One region of the Streptomyces syringium genome, then DNA from elsewhere that is predicted to be linked to it. Evidence: riboswitches for the same ligand, from Rfam matches in the RefSeq annotation. Region 1 holds a riboswitch; each other region holds the start of a gene.
What was found. A riboswitch is a leader RNA that binds a small molecule or an ion and turns the genes downstream of it on or off. The one in region 1 is predicted to bind cyclic di-AMP.
Positions count from the first base shown of each region.

Region 2: linked by a shared signal. The riboswitch ahead of JO379_RS03945 (C40 family peptidase) and the one ahead of JO379_RS13790 (LysM peptidoglycan-binding domain-containing protein) in region 1 are both predicted to bind cyclic di-AMP.
Region 3: linked by a shared signal. The riboswitch ahead of JO379_RS05290 (C40 family peptidase) and the one ahead of JO379_RS13790 (LysM peptidoglycan-binding domain-containing protein) in region 1 are both predicted to bind cyclic di-AMP.
Region 4: linked by a shared signal. The riboswitch ahead of JO379_RS25540 (M23 family metallopeptidase) and the one ahead of JO379_RS13790 (LysM peptidoglycan-binding domain-containing protein) in region 1 are both predicted to bind cyclic di-AMP.

Region 1 covers NZ_JAGIOH010000001.1:3,124,958-3,129,086, forward strand. Annotated here, with positions in the region: gene eno (phosphopyruvate hydratase) at 1-1,005, opposite strand, end outside; gene JO379_RS13790 (LysM peptidoglycan-binding domain-containing protein) at 1,299-2,024, opposite strand; cyclic di-AMP (ydaO/yuaA leader) riboswitch at 2,028-2,210, opposite strand; gene JO379_RS13795 (transglycosylase family protein) at 2,470-3,468, opposite strand; gene JO379_RS13800 (cytochrome P450 family protein) at 3,635-4,129, opposite strand, start outside.
Region 2 covers NZ_JAGIOH010000001.1:855,352-859,480, reverse strand. Annotated here, with positions in the region: gene JO379_RS03955 (MFS transporter) at 1-78, shown strand, start outside; gene JO379_RS03950 (cytochrome P450 family protein) at 215-1,414, opposite strand; cyclic di-AMP (ydaO/yuaA leader) riboswitch at 1,961-2,125, shown strand; gene JO379_RS03945 (C40 family peptidase) at 2,130-2,603, shown strand; gene JO379_RS03940 (rodlin) at 2,947-3,357, shown strand; gene JO379_RS03935 (alkaline phosphatase PhoX) at 3,557-4,129, shown strand, end outside.
Region 3 covers NZ_JAGIOH010000001.1:1,204,363-1,208,491, forward strand. Annotated here, with positions in the region: gene JO379_RS05275 (dienelactone hydrolase family protein) at 250-999, opposite strand; gene JO379_RS05280 (ATP-dependent Clp protease proteolytic subunit) at 1,201-1,836, shown strand; gene JO379_RS05285 (hypothetical protein) at 1,843-2,151, shown strand; cyclic di-AMP (ydaO/yuaA leader) riboswitch at 2,471-2,656, shown strand; gene JO379_RS05290 (C40 family peptidase) at 2,661-3,131, shown strand; gene JO379_RS05295 (ATP-binding protein) at 3,489-3,917, opposite strand.
Region 4 covers NZ_JAGIOH010000001.1:5,720,989-5,725,117, forward strand. Annotated here, with positions in the region: gene JO379_RS25530 (M16 family metallopeptidase) at 1-488, shown strand, start outside; gene JO379_RS25535 (M16 family metallopeptidase) at 533-1,900, shown strand; cyclic di-AMP (ydaO/yuaA leader) riboswitch at 2,168-2,321, shown strand; gene JO379_RS25540 (M23 family metallopeptidase) at 2,335-3,138, shown strand; gene JO379_RS25545 (GntR family transcriptional regulator) at 3,382-4,110, shown strand.

The DNA.
Region 1 (4,129 bases):
CTTGACCAGCAGGGCGTTGGCGGCGCCCTCCTCGATGCCGCGGCCGAGGCGCTCGGGGTTGGTGACGAACAGGTCGTCACCGACGATCTGCACCTTGTCGCCGAGACGCTCGGTGAGGGTCTTCCAGCCGTCCCAGTCGTCCTCGAACAGCGGGTCCTCGATGGAGACCAGCGGGTACGCGGCGACGAGCTCCGCGTAGTAGTCCGTCATCTCGGCGGCCGAGCGGGACTTGCCCTCGAACTCGTACGAGCCGTCCTTGTAGAACTCGGACGCGGCGACGTCGAGCGCGAGCGCGACGTCCTGGCCGGGGGTGTAACCGGCCTCCTTGATGGCCTCGAGGATGAGGTCGAGGGCCTCGCGGTTGGAGCCGAGGTTCGGGGCGAAGCCGCCCTCGTCGCCAAGGCCGGTGGACAGGCCCTTGCGCTTCAGGACGGCCTTGAGGGTGTGGTAGACCTCGGTGCCCCAGCGCAGCGCCTCGGAGAAGGACTCCGCGCCGATCGGCGCGATCATGAACTCCTGGATGTCCACGTTGGAGTCGGCGTGCGACCCACCGTTGAGGATGTTCATCATCGGAACGGGCAGCAGGTGCGCGTTCGGGCCGCCGAGGTAGCGGAAGAGCGGCAGGTCGGACGCCTCGGAGGCGGCGTGCGCGACGGCGAGGGAGACGCCGAGGATGGCGTTGGCGCCGAGCGAGCCCTTGTTGTCGGTGGCGTCCAGGTCGAACATGGCCTGGTCGATCAGGCGCTGCTCGGTGGCGTCGTAGCCGACGAGCTCCGGGCCGATCTGCTCGATGACGGCGAGGACGGCCTTCTCGACACCCTTGCCGAGGTAGCGGTTCTTGTCACCGTCGCGGAGCTCGATGGCCTCGAAGGCGCCGGTGGAGGCGCCGGACGGCACGGCCGCACGGCCCGTGGAGCCGTCGTCGAGGCCGACCTCGACCTCGACCGTGGGGTTGCCTCGCGAGTCGAGGATCTCGCGAGCTACGACGACGTCGATAGACGGCACGTGCGTCTCCTTCGTGTGTGTCTGAAGTTCTGCCCCCGAGCCTAACGGGCTCCGGGGGTTCCCCCCGCCGGTGGACCACCTGGCGAGCCGAAAAACCGCACAAATGCCGAGATCATCGGACGAATAGCCGATGTGTTCGCCGAGCGGAGAATCCGGACACCGGGGGCCGGGCAGTCGAGTCGTCCCCGGAAACGGCGGAGCCCCGCTCCGGCGCGCCCCGGGGGGAAGGCGCGTCGGAGCGGGGCGGTCCGCTGTGAGCACTGGGGGCGCGGCGCGGTGGCCGGCCCGCCGGATCAGCTGAGGTGCAGCTGCTGGCCCACGAAGATCAGGTCGGCGTTCTCGACGATGTCCTTGTTGAGCTCGTGCAGCTTCTGCCAGCCGCCCTTGACCTTCTTGGCCTCGGCGATCTTGGCGAGGGTGTCGCCGGCCTTGACCTCGTACTCGCCGTCGCCCTTCTTGAAGGACTTCGGGGTGGCCTTCGGGGCCGGGGCCGGGGCGTCGTCCTCGTCGTCGGCCTGGGCCTGCGGGGCGGCCTTCGGGGCGGCCTGCTGCTTCGGGGCCTGGCGCTCGCTGCGGTCCGCGTGCGACTTGGTGGAGGTGCCGCGCGAGGACGAGGAGGAGGAGCCGGAGGTGTCGACGTCGGCCTTCGGGCCGCCGGCGGTCAGGCCACCGGCGCCGGCGCAGCCCCAGGCACCCGGGCCCTGCATGGCGAGCAGCTTCTCGGCGACGGCGATCTGCTGGCTCTTGGTGGCGTGGTCGGCGCGGTCGGCGTAGGCCTGGCCGCCGGCGGCGTTCCAGGACGACTGCGAGAACTGCAGGCCGCCGTAGTAGCCGTTGCCGGTGTTGATGGACCAGTTGCCACCGGACTCGCACTGCGCGACGGCGTCCCAGGTGTCGACGGAGGCGGCGCTGGCGGAGGTCGCGGCCATCAGGGGCGCGGCCACGGCGACACCGGCGACACCGGCGAGCGTGACGATGCGAACGGCCTTGGACGGACGACGGTGCTTGCCCTTGGACATGAGTCGTTTCCTCACCGACGCCTACGAGGTGAGCTGTCGGGTTCGGGCTGTGAGTTGCCCGGCCTGGTGTGCGGTGCACACTCGGCTTCACCCCAAGCCGTCCCGCCCCCGTCGGTCGAATGACCGGCTGGGCCGTTCCGGCGCCTACCTTGGTTCCCCCGCTCCTGCCTACGGCGCTTTCGCGACGACCCCTCCGGCCGCCGGCAGGATTCGGCGTGGCGGCCGTGGTGCTCGCGGTGGCGAGCGGTGACGACGTTAGACACAGCCGGCGTACGGGTTCAAACCCCTGATTCCAGCCACAGTTGCCTCTTGTTACCCACGGGAACACCTTGTTTCCGCAGGTGAGAGACCATGAACAAACTCCGGACGAGCGCCTTCCGACCAGAAGTCAACGAGACCCATGTCTCACTTTCGACTGGAACGGACATTCCCCGCGAAGTCTGCTCTATTTCCCGGCTTTTTTCTTGACCTCAAGCTTCTGACCAGGCTGGATCAGGTCCGGATCGGCCCCTACCACCTTCTTGTTGTCCTCATAGAGGGAGGACCAGCCGCCCTCGACGGCGTGCTGCTCCGCAATGGCTGACAGATTGTCACCGGGGCGCACCGTGTAGTCGCCGGCGCCCGGCTGGTCCGTGCGCGTACCCCCGTCGCGCGAGGCGCGGCCGTCGTCCGAACGCGGCGTCCCGGAGTGCTCCTTGTCCGTGCCGTTCGCGCCGTCCGTGCCGTCCGAGCCGTCGGTGCCGTCGGGCGTCGGCGTGCCGGAGGGGGTGCCGGGTGTGGTCGAGGGGATCTCGGTGGGGTCGTCCGTGGAGGGCTTGCGGTGCTTGCCGCCCTCGGACGATCCGTCCGTGGGGTGCGCGGAGTCGCCGGGCACCGGCTCGGTGGGCTTGCCGGTCGGCTCGTCGGTCCCTGTGGGCGCGGACGGCGAGGGAGAGGAGTCGGGGGACGACGGGGACGAGGGGGACGGCGAGGAGGAGGGTTCGGACGGCTTCTCGGTCTCGGAGGAGTCGGGAGAGGGGGTCGACGGGGTGGAGGGGGTGTTGCGCGTCGGCGCGGGCTTGGCGGGCGCCTCCGGCTCGGGGGTGTGCGTGCTGCCGGGGTTGACCTCCGGCGCCTTGCCGCCCTTCGCGAGCCCCGAGGACACCGCGCAGCTCGGCCAGGCGTCCGGGCCGCGGCTCGCGAGGATCTTCTCGGCCACGGCGATCTGCTGCGAGCGGCTGGCGAGGTCGGGGCGCGGCGCGTAGTCCGTACCGCCGTTCTGCTGCCACATCTCCTGCGTCATCTGCAGTCCGCCGAAGAAGCCGTTGCCGGCGTTGGAGCTCCAGACGCCTCCGCTCTCGCACCGGGCGACCTTGTCCCACGTCTCGGCCTCCGCGGCGTTCGCGCCGGTGGCGGCGAGCAGCGGCATGGCGAGGGACGCGCCCGTCACCCCCGCCGCGACCACGATCGCCGGTACCTGACGGGGTCTGCGGTGTCTACCGTTGCCGGAGCGCATGCGTTGGCCTCTCGTTGGCGGCTCAGTTGATGGTGGTCGAACATAGCGACGGACCACAGGAGTCACAAGCCGGTGTAGCGGAGGTCACGCGAAGGTCACGTGAGTTGACGTATGGTCATCTGATACGCGCAGTGAATTCCACCGGAAGCGTGCGTAGACCACGCATAATCAGCCCGCCGCGCCACCTCAACTCCTCCGGGTCGGCGGCGAGTCGCAGGTCCGGCAGGCGGCGCAGCAGGGTCGCGAGCGCGGCCTGGCCCTCCAGCCGGGCGAGCGGCGCGCCCAGGCAGTAGTGGATGCCGTGCCCGTAGCCGAGGTGCTGATTGTCACGCCGGGACAGGTCGAGGGTGTCCGGCTCGGCGAACCGCTCGGGGTCGCGGTCGGCGGCCGCGAGCACGACGAGCACGGGGTCGCCGGCGGCGATGCGCTGCCCGCCCAGGGTGATCGGCTCGGTCGCGAACCGCCAGGTAGCGAGCTCCACCGGCCCGTCGTAACGCAGCAGTTCCTCCACACCGGTGGCGAGCAGGCTCTCGTCGCCCTCCGCCAGGGCGCGTTGCAGGCGCTCGCGCTCGCCGGGGTTGCGCAGCAGGGCGTAGACGCCGTTGCCGAT
Region 2 (4,129 bases), 2.3 Mb from region 1:
CTGCTGTGCTCGCCGCTGCGCACGATGCGTGACTTCGAGCCGACTTCGCTCTCCTCGGAGCCGGTGGAAGCGGCATAAGAGAGCGTGATCGAGCAAGAGTGCGGTCATTTCAGGTCGGGCGTGCCTGGCTGCCCGCCCGTCACGACAGTGGCCCGAACCCGTCGGTCTCCGACGGGTTCGGGCCACCCGTACGTCCGCCCCGGAAAGCCGCGCGCTACCGCTGCGGTGTGAACCTCACCGGCAGGGCGAGCAGCCCGCGCAGCGCCATGCTGGGCCGCCAGGAAAGCGCGGCGGGGTCGACGTCGAAGGCGAGGTCCGGGCAGCGCTCCAGCAGCGCCTTGAGGGCGATGGCCGCCTCCATCCGGGCGAGCGGGGCGCCGATGCAGTGGTGGACACCGTGACCGAAGGCGAGGTGCCCACGGGCCTCGCGGCGGATGTCGAAGCGGTCGGGGTCGGGGAAGTGCCGGGGATCGCGGGCCGCCGCGGCGAGCACGACGATCACCGGTTCCCTGGCGGGGACGGTGGTGCCGCCGATCTCCACCGGCTCGGCGGTGTAGCGGAAGGCGCACCGCTCCACCGGGCAGCCGTAGCGGAGCATCTCCTCGATCGCGCCGTCGAGCAGGGACCAGTCGGCGCGCAGTGCCGCCAGCTGGTCGGGGTGGCGCAGCAGCTCGTGGACGCCGCTGGAGATGAGGTTGACGGTGGTCTCGTGGCCGGCGACGAGCAGGACGAAGGCCATGCCCAGCAGTTCGTCGGGTGAGAGCCGGTCGCCGTCGTCGTCCGTGGCGGTGGTCAGGGCACTGAGGAGATCGTCGCCGGGCGACTGCCGCTTGGCCTCGATGAGCGAGACGAAGTACGCGGTCATCGCCTGGGCCGCGGCACCGGCGGCTTCCGGGCTGCTGGGGAGGACGACCTCGTTGGACCACTCACGGAACGCCGCGCGGTCGCCGACGGGCACCCCGAGCAGCTCACAGATGACCGTCAGCGGCAGTGGCAGCGCGAAGGACTCCACGAGGTCGGCGCGGCCGAGCGGCAGCATCGCGTCCAGGAGTTCGCCGGTCCACCGCGAGATGCGCGGGCGCAGCTCCTCGATGCGGCGCGGGGTGAACTCCTTGGCGACGAACTTGCGCAGGCGCGTGTGGTGCGGCGGGTCGACCTGGAGCATGTTCAGCCCGATCGCGTAGCCGCCGTCGTCCTCCCAGTCCGGCGAGTAGCGGATGTCGTTGCGCAGCCGGGGGTCCGTCAGGGCGGCCCGGGCCTCGTCGTTGCCGACGATCAGCCAGGACTCGCGCCCGTCGGGGGTCCGCACCCGATGGACGGGCCCCCGCTCCCGCAGGCTCGCGTAGAGCGGATGCGGGTCCTTGGCGAAGTCCGTGCCGGCGGGCGTGAGGTCCTCGAGCGTTGGCGTGGACACAAGCGTTCCCTTCGTCGTCTCCGGGGCATGACCGGAGCCCAAGTGGGGATGGGCCCCCAGTTGACGGACCGACCGTAGCACTAAGTGGGGAGCCGTCCACACTTTGGGTCGCGCGAAGGATCCGCCGTCGTCGCCGTCGAACGCGAGGGGTTGCGGTCGCTCATCACCCGTCAGTCCGCCCTGGTCGCGGATAATGCGGAGGCTGCCATTCAGTCGTCGGGCGGGGTGGCCGGCGGAACCGCCGGGTGTGCACCCCGGGCCGTTCTTCCGGTGCTCGACGGGATTCGGCCGCGACCGCCGGTAACTCCCTTGATATCCAGCCGCTTTCAGGCTCCGCCCGACACTGATTTCCGCTGTGCGGGGGCTGTTGACGGAGGTTCGGGCGGGGCGAAATCAGCCGCCGGTTCCTCGAGTCGACGCGAAGTGAACAAGTTCACAGAAGGCCGTTTGGGCTCTGATTTTGAGCGGTCGATGATGCAGGATCTCTGCTCGAACACAAGAACCCGTCACAGAGGCGGGCGACCCGGGCGGACGCCGAGTCCTGCCGCCGTCCGGGTGCAGATTCAGATCAAGGATCGGCAGGAGCGGGAGACCCAAGCACGACGAACCACGATGGCAGTGGTTCTTGGGGTGAAGCCACGTATGTGGCCGGGCAACTTTGTCAGCCCGAACCCGACAGGTCACCTTTCGTAGGCGGATGACGAAGGGCTTTGGCATGTCTGCGTTCCCTGGCATACCCGCACTGCTTTCCCGGGCCGGAACCGCATCGGTTCTGACCGCAGCCACCGTCACCGCGTCGATGCTGATCCCGACACTGGCAACCGACGCACAGGCGGCGACTCCGGGAACGAAGGCGCTGCAGATCGCGGCCTCCAAGAAGGGGTCGCCGTATCAGTACGGCGCCACCGGTCCGAACCGTTTCGACTGCTCGGGCCTGACGCTGTACGCCTTCAAGAAGGCGGGTAAGGCGCTGCCGCGCACCGCGGCTTCGCAGTACAACAAGACCAGGCACCTTTCGGCCGGCTCACGACAGCCGGGCGACCTGGTGTTCTTCCACTCGGGCAGCAACGTCTACCACGTGGGGATCTACGCCGGGAAGAATCAGATCTGGCACTCTCCGAAGCCGGGCAAGTCCGTGCGGCTGGAGAAGATCTGGACGAACAGTGTCTGGTACGGCCGCGTCAAGTAGCCCTTGAGGCTGTTCAAAAGCCCGCCCGGACGCTCTTGTGGGGGCAATGTCCGGGCGGGCTGACGGCTGCGGAGGCACCGCTGCGCGCAGCACGCTACCAGCCGAATCCGAAACGCCCGGGCGCCGTCACCCCATTGGCCGCCCCGGAAGTGCGCCGCGCGTGCGTGCGCAATGGCCCGCCCTGTCTCCCGGGCGGTCGGTGGCCCTTTGACGGTTGCCTTTCGATGGTGTCGCCCATGGTCCGGCTGGCTCAAATGAGTGAATGTCCGGAACTTCTTAAATCGACCGGAGTTACTCAGGTCGCTTCCTTGTGAGGGGCGCTAATCGATCGAAAGGCATGGACGTGCTCAAGAAGGTACTCGCCACGACCGCGATGACGGTTTCCGCGGTCGGCGCCATCACCGCTCCCGCGATGGCGATCGGCAACGACAACGGTGACGTCGCCAATGGCAACGCCGCGAAGACCGGTTACGGCAACACCAAGACCGGCGGCAAGCAGAGCCCGCAGATGAGCCTGATCCAGGGCACGCTCAACAAGCCGTGCCTGGGTATCGGCAAGATCGGTGTCCAGTCCCTCATCGCGCTGCTCAACATCGGTGTCCAGGACATCCCGATCCTCACCTCGCAGCAGCAGCAGCAGTGCACCGACAACTCCACGATCAGCGACGGGGACGACCAGCTGTCGCACATCCTGGACGAGATCCCGATCCTCACGGGCAACGGTTCCGGGAACAGCGCGCACGACGGGCACTGACGGCCCAGAGCCTTGGCGTTCATCCCCCTGTTCCGGATATGCGGGATCCGGAACAGGGGGATTCCCGTGCGCCGACGCAATTGATCACCTCAGTTCACTTCTTGTTGATGTACTGTCAACTCTGCGCTTTTATGGTCCGGGAGACCAGGCCTCGCCGCCGGTCGGTGACGAGGCACCCCCCAAGTCCCCTGGAGTGACCGTGGAACGTCGCACCTTCCTGCGCGCGGCCGTCGTCGGCACCTCGGCCGCCGCCCTCGGCGGCTCACTGTGGAGCGCCGCCTACGCGAGCCCGGCCCAGCCGGGCGCCGGACCCTACGGACCGCTCGGCGCCGCCGACGGCAATGGTCTCCGGCTGCCGAAGGGTTTCAGTGCCCGGATCGTCGCCCGGTCCGGACAGAAGGTCTCCGGCACCTCCTACACCTGGCACAACGCCCCGGACGGCGGCGCCTGTTACGCCGACGGCACCGGCTGGATCTACGTCTCCAACTCGGAGATCAACCCCTCCGGAGGAGCGAGCGCGCTGCGCTTCGATGCCGCCGGAACCGTCGTCGCGGCGTACCGCGTGCTCTCCGGCACCCGCCAGAACTGCGCGGGCGGCAGGACGCCGTGGAACACCTGGCTGTCCTGCGAGGAGGTCGACCGCGGCTACGTCTACGAGACCGACCCGTGGGGCGTGAAGGCGGCGGTGCGGCGCGACGCGATGGGCCGCTTCAAGCACGAAGCGGCCGCCGCCGACCCGGTCCGCAAGGTCGTCTATCTGACCGAGGACGTC
Region 3 (4,129 bases), 1.9 Mb from region 1:
AAAACCGTGATGCTATAGATATCAATTGTTTGGCCGATGTGTTAGACGTTAGCTAAATAAAGCGACCCTTCGCGCCGGATACCATGATTTTCCGGTGAAGGACGGGCGATGACGGCAATCGTCGTGAGCTCGAACATGCTATCGGAGCGCTGTGGGGCGGCTTCGCCGGTCACGGCCCGCCCGGCGGCTCGGCGTCGCGATCAAGGATTTCGACCGGCGCGCGAGCCGAGAACTCCGAAGACGTGCGCCTCAGCCGGCGGCCAGCGTGCGGTCGAGAAGGGGAAGCAGACGGTCCCAGTGGCGCCGCAGCCCGGAGGGGTCGAACGCGTCGGTGTCGGCCATGGTGAAACCGTGCAGGGTGCCGGGGTAGACCTCGGTGGTGTGCGTGACACCCGCGGCGTCCAGGGCCTGGCGGAGCTCGCCGATGGTCTGGGGCGTCATGTCGTTCTCCGCGAGACCGAGGTGGACCTCGGCGGCGAGCTCGGGGATGTCGCGGTGCGGGCTGTCCGGCGCGTCGGTGACCAGGAAGCCGGGGTGGAATCCGGCGACGGCGGCCACCCGGCCGGGGTGGGCCGTCGCGGTGCGCATCGCCAAGGCGGCGCCCATGCAGTAGCCGATCACGGCGACCGGTCCGGCACCCACCTCGGGCTGGGCGGTGAGGAATCCGAGGTAGGCGTCGGCATCGCGCAGGACACGCTCGGAGGTGTGCGCCTTGACCAAGGGCATCAGCCGCTCGAAGACCGCCGGCCGGACCTCTTCCCCGATGTGCCCGGGAAGTTCGATCACCGGCGCCGGGCCGTGCCGGTAGTAGAGGTTGGGGACGAGCACGTAGTACCCGTGCCCGGCCAGCTCGCGGGCCATCTCCTCCAGCACGGGCCGCACGCCGAAGGCGTCCGGGTACAGCAGCACCCCCGGGTGCCGCCCGCCACCGTCGGGAAAAGCGGCGAAAGCGTCGGCCTGGCCGTCCGCGGTGGGAATCTGCAGAGACTTGGTGGGCATGGCGGATCATCCTTCCTTGCCCCGATGCCCGCGCACAAGGGTTGAGTCAACGACGGGCCGGGGCCCACCACCCCGGCACCGCCGCGCTCACGCCCAGAGCGAAACCACGTCCGATCCGTTGCCGCGCCGAGCCGCGCTGAGCCATGCTCATCCGAACGATCTGTACGTCCTGTACATTTTTTACGGACGAGGAGTGCCACCATGCACCGACCCACGGCCCGCTATGTCCTGCCCGAGTTCACGGAGCGCACGAGCACCGGCGCCCGCACGATGGACCCGTACTCCAAGCTGCTGTCCGAGCGCATCGTCTTTCTGGGCACGCAGATCGACGACACCTGCGCCGGCGATGTGATCGCACAGCTCATGTACCTCGAACACGCGGCGCCCGAGCGGGACATCTCGCTCTACATCAACTCCCCCGGCGGCTCCTTCCCCGCCATGTGCGCCATCTACGACACGATGCGCTACATCGGCTGCGACGTGGAGACGATCTGCCTGGGCCAGGCCGCCTCGTCCGCCGCCGTGCTGCTCACCGCCGGCACCCCGGGCAAGCGACTGGCGCTGCCGAACGCGCGCGTCCTCATTCATCAGCCGTCCCTCAGCGAACCGGTCCAGGGCCAGCCCTCCGATCTGGAGATCCAGGCGGGGGAGATGTCGCGCATGCGGGACACGCTGACGGAGATGCTGGTGCGGCACACGGGGCAGAGCGTGGAGCGGGTCGACCGGGACATCGAGCGGGACACCGTCTTCGACGCCGCGGCCGCGGTGGCGTACGGGCTCGTCGACCGGCTCACCTCCAGCCGCAAGGGCCCGGGCGTGCCGCTCGGCGCGAGGTGAGCCGCGATGTGGCCGCCCCAACTGCCACCCCTGCCCGCCCTGACCCGCGCCGAGGGCGAATTGGTGGACCGGTATCTGGAAGTACTGGATCTTCTGGGCCGGATCAACCCGGCCCGCGCGCATGACACGTACGCCGGACTACGGGCGGCGCAGGCTCTGGTGGTCGCGGCGACGGGGCTGCGCGAGGCGTTGACGCTCATGCACGAGCGAGGCGAACGCGAGGTGCACACCGGAACACTCGCGCGGGCGATGCTGGTCCTGGACGGGGAGCGGCGGGCCGCACGGGTCACCATGCCGCCGAACACGCCGGGCTGATGAGCCCGGACGCGCGCCGGAACGACCGGCCGGGCGACACCTCAACGCGATCTCCCGCAGACAGCGGACCCTGCGTAGACATCGCGCAGTGATCGATCCGAGCCGCGCGCGCACGAGGCGATCACGGAGATCAACTCGCCGCAGGTGAACGGCTCAACAGGGTTGAGCGGTGGGCGTCAAACCGTCCGGTGTCCACCCGAACACGCCAGAGGTGACCAGGCTCACATATCACCGGATCCTCTCGGAATCCGTGCCGCGGCTGCGCCAAGATCCAGGCGACGACAAGACCCCGCCACCGCGGCGGGGCGGTCCGGGCGGACGCCGAATCCTGCCGCCGCCCGGATGACTGGTCGACACGAGTGCATCGGCAGGAGTGGAGGACCCGAGTACGGCGGGACGACCGGCACCACTGGCCGTCCCTTGGGGTGAAGCCGCCTCGGCGGCCGGGCATCTTCGCCTGCCCGAACCCGACAGGTCATCCTTCATAGGCGGCAGACGAAGGGTTGCGTATGGCCGCGCACAAACGACCAACGAAGTTCTCCAGGGCCAAGGCCGCCTCGGCCCTCACCCTCGCAGCCGTCGGCGCCTCGGTGCTGGTGCCCGGCGGTTCGCCCGACGCCGAGGCCGCGAACGTCTCCACCCTCGCCCTGCGGATAGCGGAATCGAAGCAGGGCGCTCCCTACCAGTGGGGCGCGACGGGACCGTACAGCTTCGACTGCTCGGGGCTGACGCAGTACTCGTACAAGCGGGTCGGCAAAAAGCTGCCCCGTACCGCCGCCGCCCAGTACAACCGCGCCCGCCATGTGCCCGGCTCCGCCCGCCAACGCGGGGACCTGGTGTTCTTCCACTCCGCCGGCGGCGTCTATCACGTGGGCATCTACGTCGGGAACGGCAGGATCCTGCATGCTCCCAAGACCGGCGCGGTCGTCCGCCACGAGCGGATCTGGACCAGAAGCGTCAGCTACGGCCGCGTGAACTGAAAGCGCCGACGGTGGCGTGCCGCGACGGCCGCCCCCGCCACCGTCCTCGCCTCCCTGTGCGCCGACACGGCAAAGGGTGTGTTCCCACCCGCCGACGGCGGACACGACTGTGGTGCCGCGGCCCCTCGTTCGCGACGGGGGCCGCCGGCCCCGACCGGGCACACGGTCGCCTTCACCGGCAGCGATCCGGAACGGGTAAGGGCGCGCCTGCCCGCCGGTGACCTGCCCGAGCCGCTCGACCCGCCTTGTCCGCGAGCACCGTGCGATCACCGTGCGAGCCCCTGGGCCGGGTGGTGGACCCCTCGGCCTTCTCGAGGCCACGGGGCCCACCGCCCGGCCCACAGCCGCGCGGGGCGGTCAGGGTACGGGCACCGTCCAGGGCAGACAGATCCAGACCGTCTTGCCGCCGTCGGCCGTCGGGGTGACCGACAGTCTGCCGCCGCGCTCGGCGGTCAGACAGCGGATGATGACCATGCCGCGGCCGTTGTCCTGCTGGACGGCGGCGGGCAGCCTTCTCGGATAGCGGGGGTGACTGTCCGTGACGCCGATGCGCAGCTGCTCCTCCCGGTCGAGCCGGACGTCCACGGTGAAGGTGGGCGACTGGCCGCGGGTGTGCTGCACGGCGTTGGTGGCGAGTTCGGAGACGATCAGCCGAACCGTGTCGGCGTCCTCGGTGCCGTCCGCCAGCCCCCATTCCGCCAGTACACGCGCGACATAGCGGCGCGCGTCGGACACCGAGGCGGGGGCGCTCGGCAGGGTTACGGTTGCTTCCTGGTGATCCGCCATGGCGCTGTCCCTTTCCTACCGAGGCCGGGCTCCGACGCGTGACGCAGGGCACTGACGCGGTGACGTCGGGAGCGGTCTCGGACGGCTCTTCGTCACAGAGTGCCACCGTCGGCGTCCGAGAGTGAGCGATCCACCGGAAAATGCATATATCTGTCGCTCGAAGCGGTGAACTCTGCCGGGAGCGACCACATTTGGGTGGCGCACTCGTCTAT
Region 4 (4,129 bases), 2.6 Mb from region 1:
GCGAGTCCTCCCGGCTCCACAACCGCCTGGTCCGCCACGACCGCACCGCCGTCGCCGCCGGCTTCGGCCTGCTGCGGCTCGCCGGCGCCCCCTCGCTCGGCTGGCTGGACGTCAAGACGTCCGGCGGCGTCGAGGTCCCGGACATCGAGACCGCCGTCGACGAGGAGCTGGCCCGCTTCGCCGCCGAGGGGCCGACCCCGGAGGAGATGGAGCGCGCCCAGGCCCAGCTGGAGCGCGAGTGGCTGGACCGGCTCGCCACGGTCAGCGGCCGCGCGGACGAACTGTGCCGCTACGCGGTCCTGTTCGGCGACCCGCAGCTCGCCCTCAGCGCGGTCGACCGGGTCCTGGACATCACCGCCGAGGAGGTGCGGGAGGTCGCCGCGGCCCGGCTGCGCCCCGACAACCGCGCCGTGCTGGTGTACGAGCCGACCGCCCCCGAGGCCGACGAGAACGCAGGAAACGCAACGGAAAGCGAGACGGCCCAGTGAGCGACGCCGCACCCGCGAGCAGCACGCGGACCGCAGGCCCTTCGATGGACTTCCACCCCCGGCCGCAGCCCGGCGAGGCCACCCCGTGGGCCTTCCCGGCCCCCGAGCGCGGTGAGCTGCCCAACGGCCTCACCGTGCTGCGCTGCCACCGCCCCGGCCAGCAGGTCGTCGCCGTCGAGATCAACCTCGCGGCGCCCCTGGACGCCGAGCCGCAGGGGCTCGACGGCGTCGCCACGATCATGGCGCGCGCCCTGTCCGAGGGCACCGACCGGCACACCGCCGAGGAGTTCACGGCCGAGCTGGAGCGCTGCGGGGCCACCCTCGACGCGCACGCCGACCACCCCGGCGTCCGGGTCTCGCTGGAGGTCCCCGCTTCCCGGCTGCCCAAGGCGCTCGGTCTGCTCGCCGACGCCCTGCGCGCCCCCGCGTTCCCCGACGGCGAGGTCGAGCGCCTCGTCCGCAACCGGCTGGACGAGATCCCGCACGAGCTGGCCAACCCCGCCCGCCGGGCCGCCGTGGCGCTCTCCAAGGAGCTCTTCCCCGCCGAGTCGCGGATGTCCCGCCCCCGCCAGGGCACCGAGGAGACCGTCGAGCGCATCGACGCCGCCGCCGTCCGCGCCTTCTACGAGGCGCACGTCCGCCCCGCCACGGCGACCGCCGTGGTCGTCGGCGACTTCACCGGTGTCGACCTCGACAAGGCGCTGGCCGAGTCCCTCGGCGCGTGGACCGGCTCCGCAGCCGAGCCCCGGCCCGTACCGCCGATCACCGCGGACGACTCCGGCCGCGTCGTGATCGTCGACCGCCCCGGCGCGGTGCAGACCCAGCTCCTCATCGGCCGGATCGGCGGCGACCGGCACGACCGCGTCTGGCCCGCCCAGGTGCTCGGCACGTACTGCCTCGGCGGCACCCTCACCTCCCGCCTGGACCGCGTCCTGCGCGAGGAGAAGGGCTACACCTACGGTGTGCGCTCCTTCGGCCAGGTGCTCCGCTCGGCGCCCGACGGCACCGGCGCCGCGATGCTCGCCATCAGCGGCTCCGTCGACACCGCGTCCACCGGACCGGCGCTGGCCGACCTGTGGACCGTGCTGCGCACCCTGGCCGCCGAGGGGCTGACCGACGCCGAGCGCGACGTCGCCGTGCAGAACCTCGTGGGCGTCGCCCCGCTCAAGTACGAGACGGCCGCCGCCGTCGCGGGCACGCTCGCCGACCAGGTCGAGCAGCACCTCCCGGACGACTTCCAGGCGCACCTGTACGAGCGCCTCGCGGAGACGGGCACCGTGGAGGCCACCGCGGCCGTCGTGAGCGCGTTCCCGGCCGACCGCCTCGTGACGGTCCTCGTCGGTGACGCCGCGGAGATCCTGGAGCCCGTCAAGGCACTGGGCATCGGAGCGGTGACGGTCGTCCAGGGCTGACGGCACGTCGGAGCGGTGACCGGTCGCGGCCGGGTGCGGTCGGCAGCGCCCGCACGGGACGGCCAACTGGTCAGCAGATAAGCGCATAAGGGAGGCACGCGGGGCCAACGGGGCTCGCGTGCCTCCCTTATGTCCGTTTTGAAGGAGAGGTTGCACGTCTGGAGTGTGGCGTACGACACAAAACCTCGGTTCTGTTTGTCGATCGAAACGCACCCCGATTAGCGTCAGTCCGGCTGACCGTCAGATGTGAGTCGCATCCGCGGCACCGGTCAGTCATCGCCGAGTCCCCAATGGCGCGAGCCAGGGGAGCCGGGGACCCACAGTCCCTGGGGTGAATCGGGTCCCTTCCCGGAGGGAGCCGTAGGAGACCTTCCTGCTCCGAACCCGTCAGCTAACCCGGTAGGCGAGAAGGAAGGAAAGGAATGGCCACACCCATGGCGTTCATAGGTGCCACTGGCAAGCATCGTCGTCCGAGCCGCGCCGTCCGCGTGAGCGCGAACGTGGCGGGCATCGCCACGCTCACCGCCACCGGTGTGGTCGCCGGCTTCGCCGCTCCGGCGATCGCCGCCACCGACGACGCCCCGCGCGTCCAGGACACCGGCCTCACCCAGGCCGTCGTCATGGGTGACGAGACCGCCGACCGGATCGACGCCCAGGCCGACACCCAGCAGAGCGCCGCCTACGAGGCCGAGGCGCGGCTGAAGGCGGAGGCCGACGCGAAGCAGAAGGCCGCGGACGCCAAGCAGCGCGCGGACGAGGCCAAGCGCAAGGCCGAGGCCGAGCGCGCCGAGAAGGAGCGCGCCGCCCGCGACGAGGAGCGCAAGCGTCTCAACGCCTACGTCTCCCCGATCGACGGCAGTTACGTCTCCACCTCCTACAAGGCCTCCAGCGGCCTGTGGTCCTCCGGCAGCCACACCGGCGTCGACTTCCACGCCGCCGAGGGCTCGACGGTGCAGTCCGTGGGCGCCGGCACCGTCGTCGAGGCGGGCTGGGGCGGCGCGTACGGCAACAACGTCGTCATCAAGCACAACGACGGCACCTACACGCAGTACGGCCACCTCTCCTCGATCAGCGTCAGCGCCGGCCAGACGGTCACCGCGGGGCAGCAGATCGGCATCTCCGGCTCCACGGGCAACGTCACCGGCCCGCACCTGCACTTCGAGGCCCGTACGGGTGCCGACTACGGCTCCGACATCGACCCCGTCGCCTACCTGCGCGCGCACGGCGTCAGCGTCTGACCGTCGCCTCCGGGGCGCAAGTCCCGCACTCATCTTTCGCGAAGGCCCCGGCTCCGGCCGGGGCCTTCGCGTTGGCCGGACGCGTCGACCAGGCGTATCCACCGGCCCGTTGGCCAAAAAATAGCCATGGATTCCGGTCTCCCATCGGAAATCCCCGGCTATTGCCATAGAGTCGCCGAACAGACGTCAATCGGCCGCGTTTCGCGGGGATTAAGGCGGAGGTTCACCGATGTGGGGCCCCACGTGACCGGCAATGGCGACGCAGTGCGAGAAGGCGGCCGCATTTCCGCGCACGCCGTGTGCGCGGCGATCCGCGACGACATCGTCTCCGGGGCCCACCCGCCCGGCAGCCGGCTCATCGAGGAGTTACTGGCCCGTCGTTACGGCGTCTCCCGGGTGCCGGTGCGCGAAGCCCTGCGCACCCTCGCCTCCGAAGGGTTCGTGACCACCCGCCGGCACGCCGGGGCGTGCGTCGCCGAACCCAGTGAGCGGGAAGCCGCCGATCTCCTCGACGTCCGGGCCCTGCTGGAGCCGCTCGGTGCCGCACGCGCCGCGCAGCGCCGCACGGAGGCCCATCTGAAGGTGCTGCGCGGACTGGTCAGGCTCGGGCAGGAGCGCGCCCGGGGCGGCCGTACGGCGGAACTGCGCCCGCTGGGCGACTGGTTCGACGAGACCCTCGCCCAGGCCTCCGGCAGCCCCAGCCTCGCCGCTCTGCTGACCCAGCTACGACTGAAGATCGCCTGGGTCTACGCACCGGAGACCCCGCTGCGGCCCGTCGAGGTCTGGGACGCCCACGGGGCCCTCGTCGACGCCGTCGCCCGGGGCGACGCGGAGCGGGCCCGGGCGCTGGCCGAGGCACGGGCCGGCCGGCCGCCGGGTGAATACCGACTGCGCCGGGCGGTGCGTGTGGGGCGGGCCGGGCGAGTGAGAAATCCGAAACAATCCGTAAACACGGTGAGCGCTCGCTCTTAACAAGAATCCGCTATTCAAG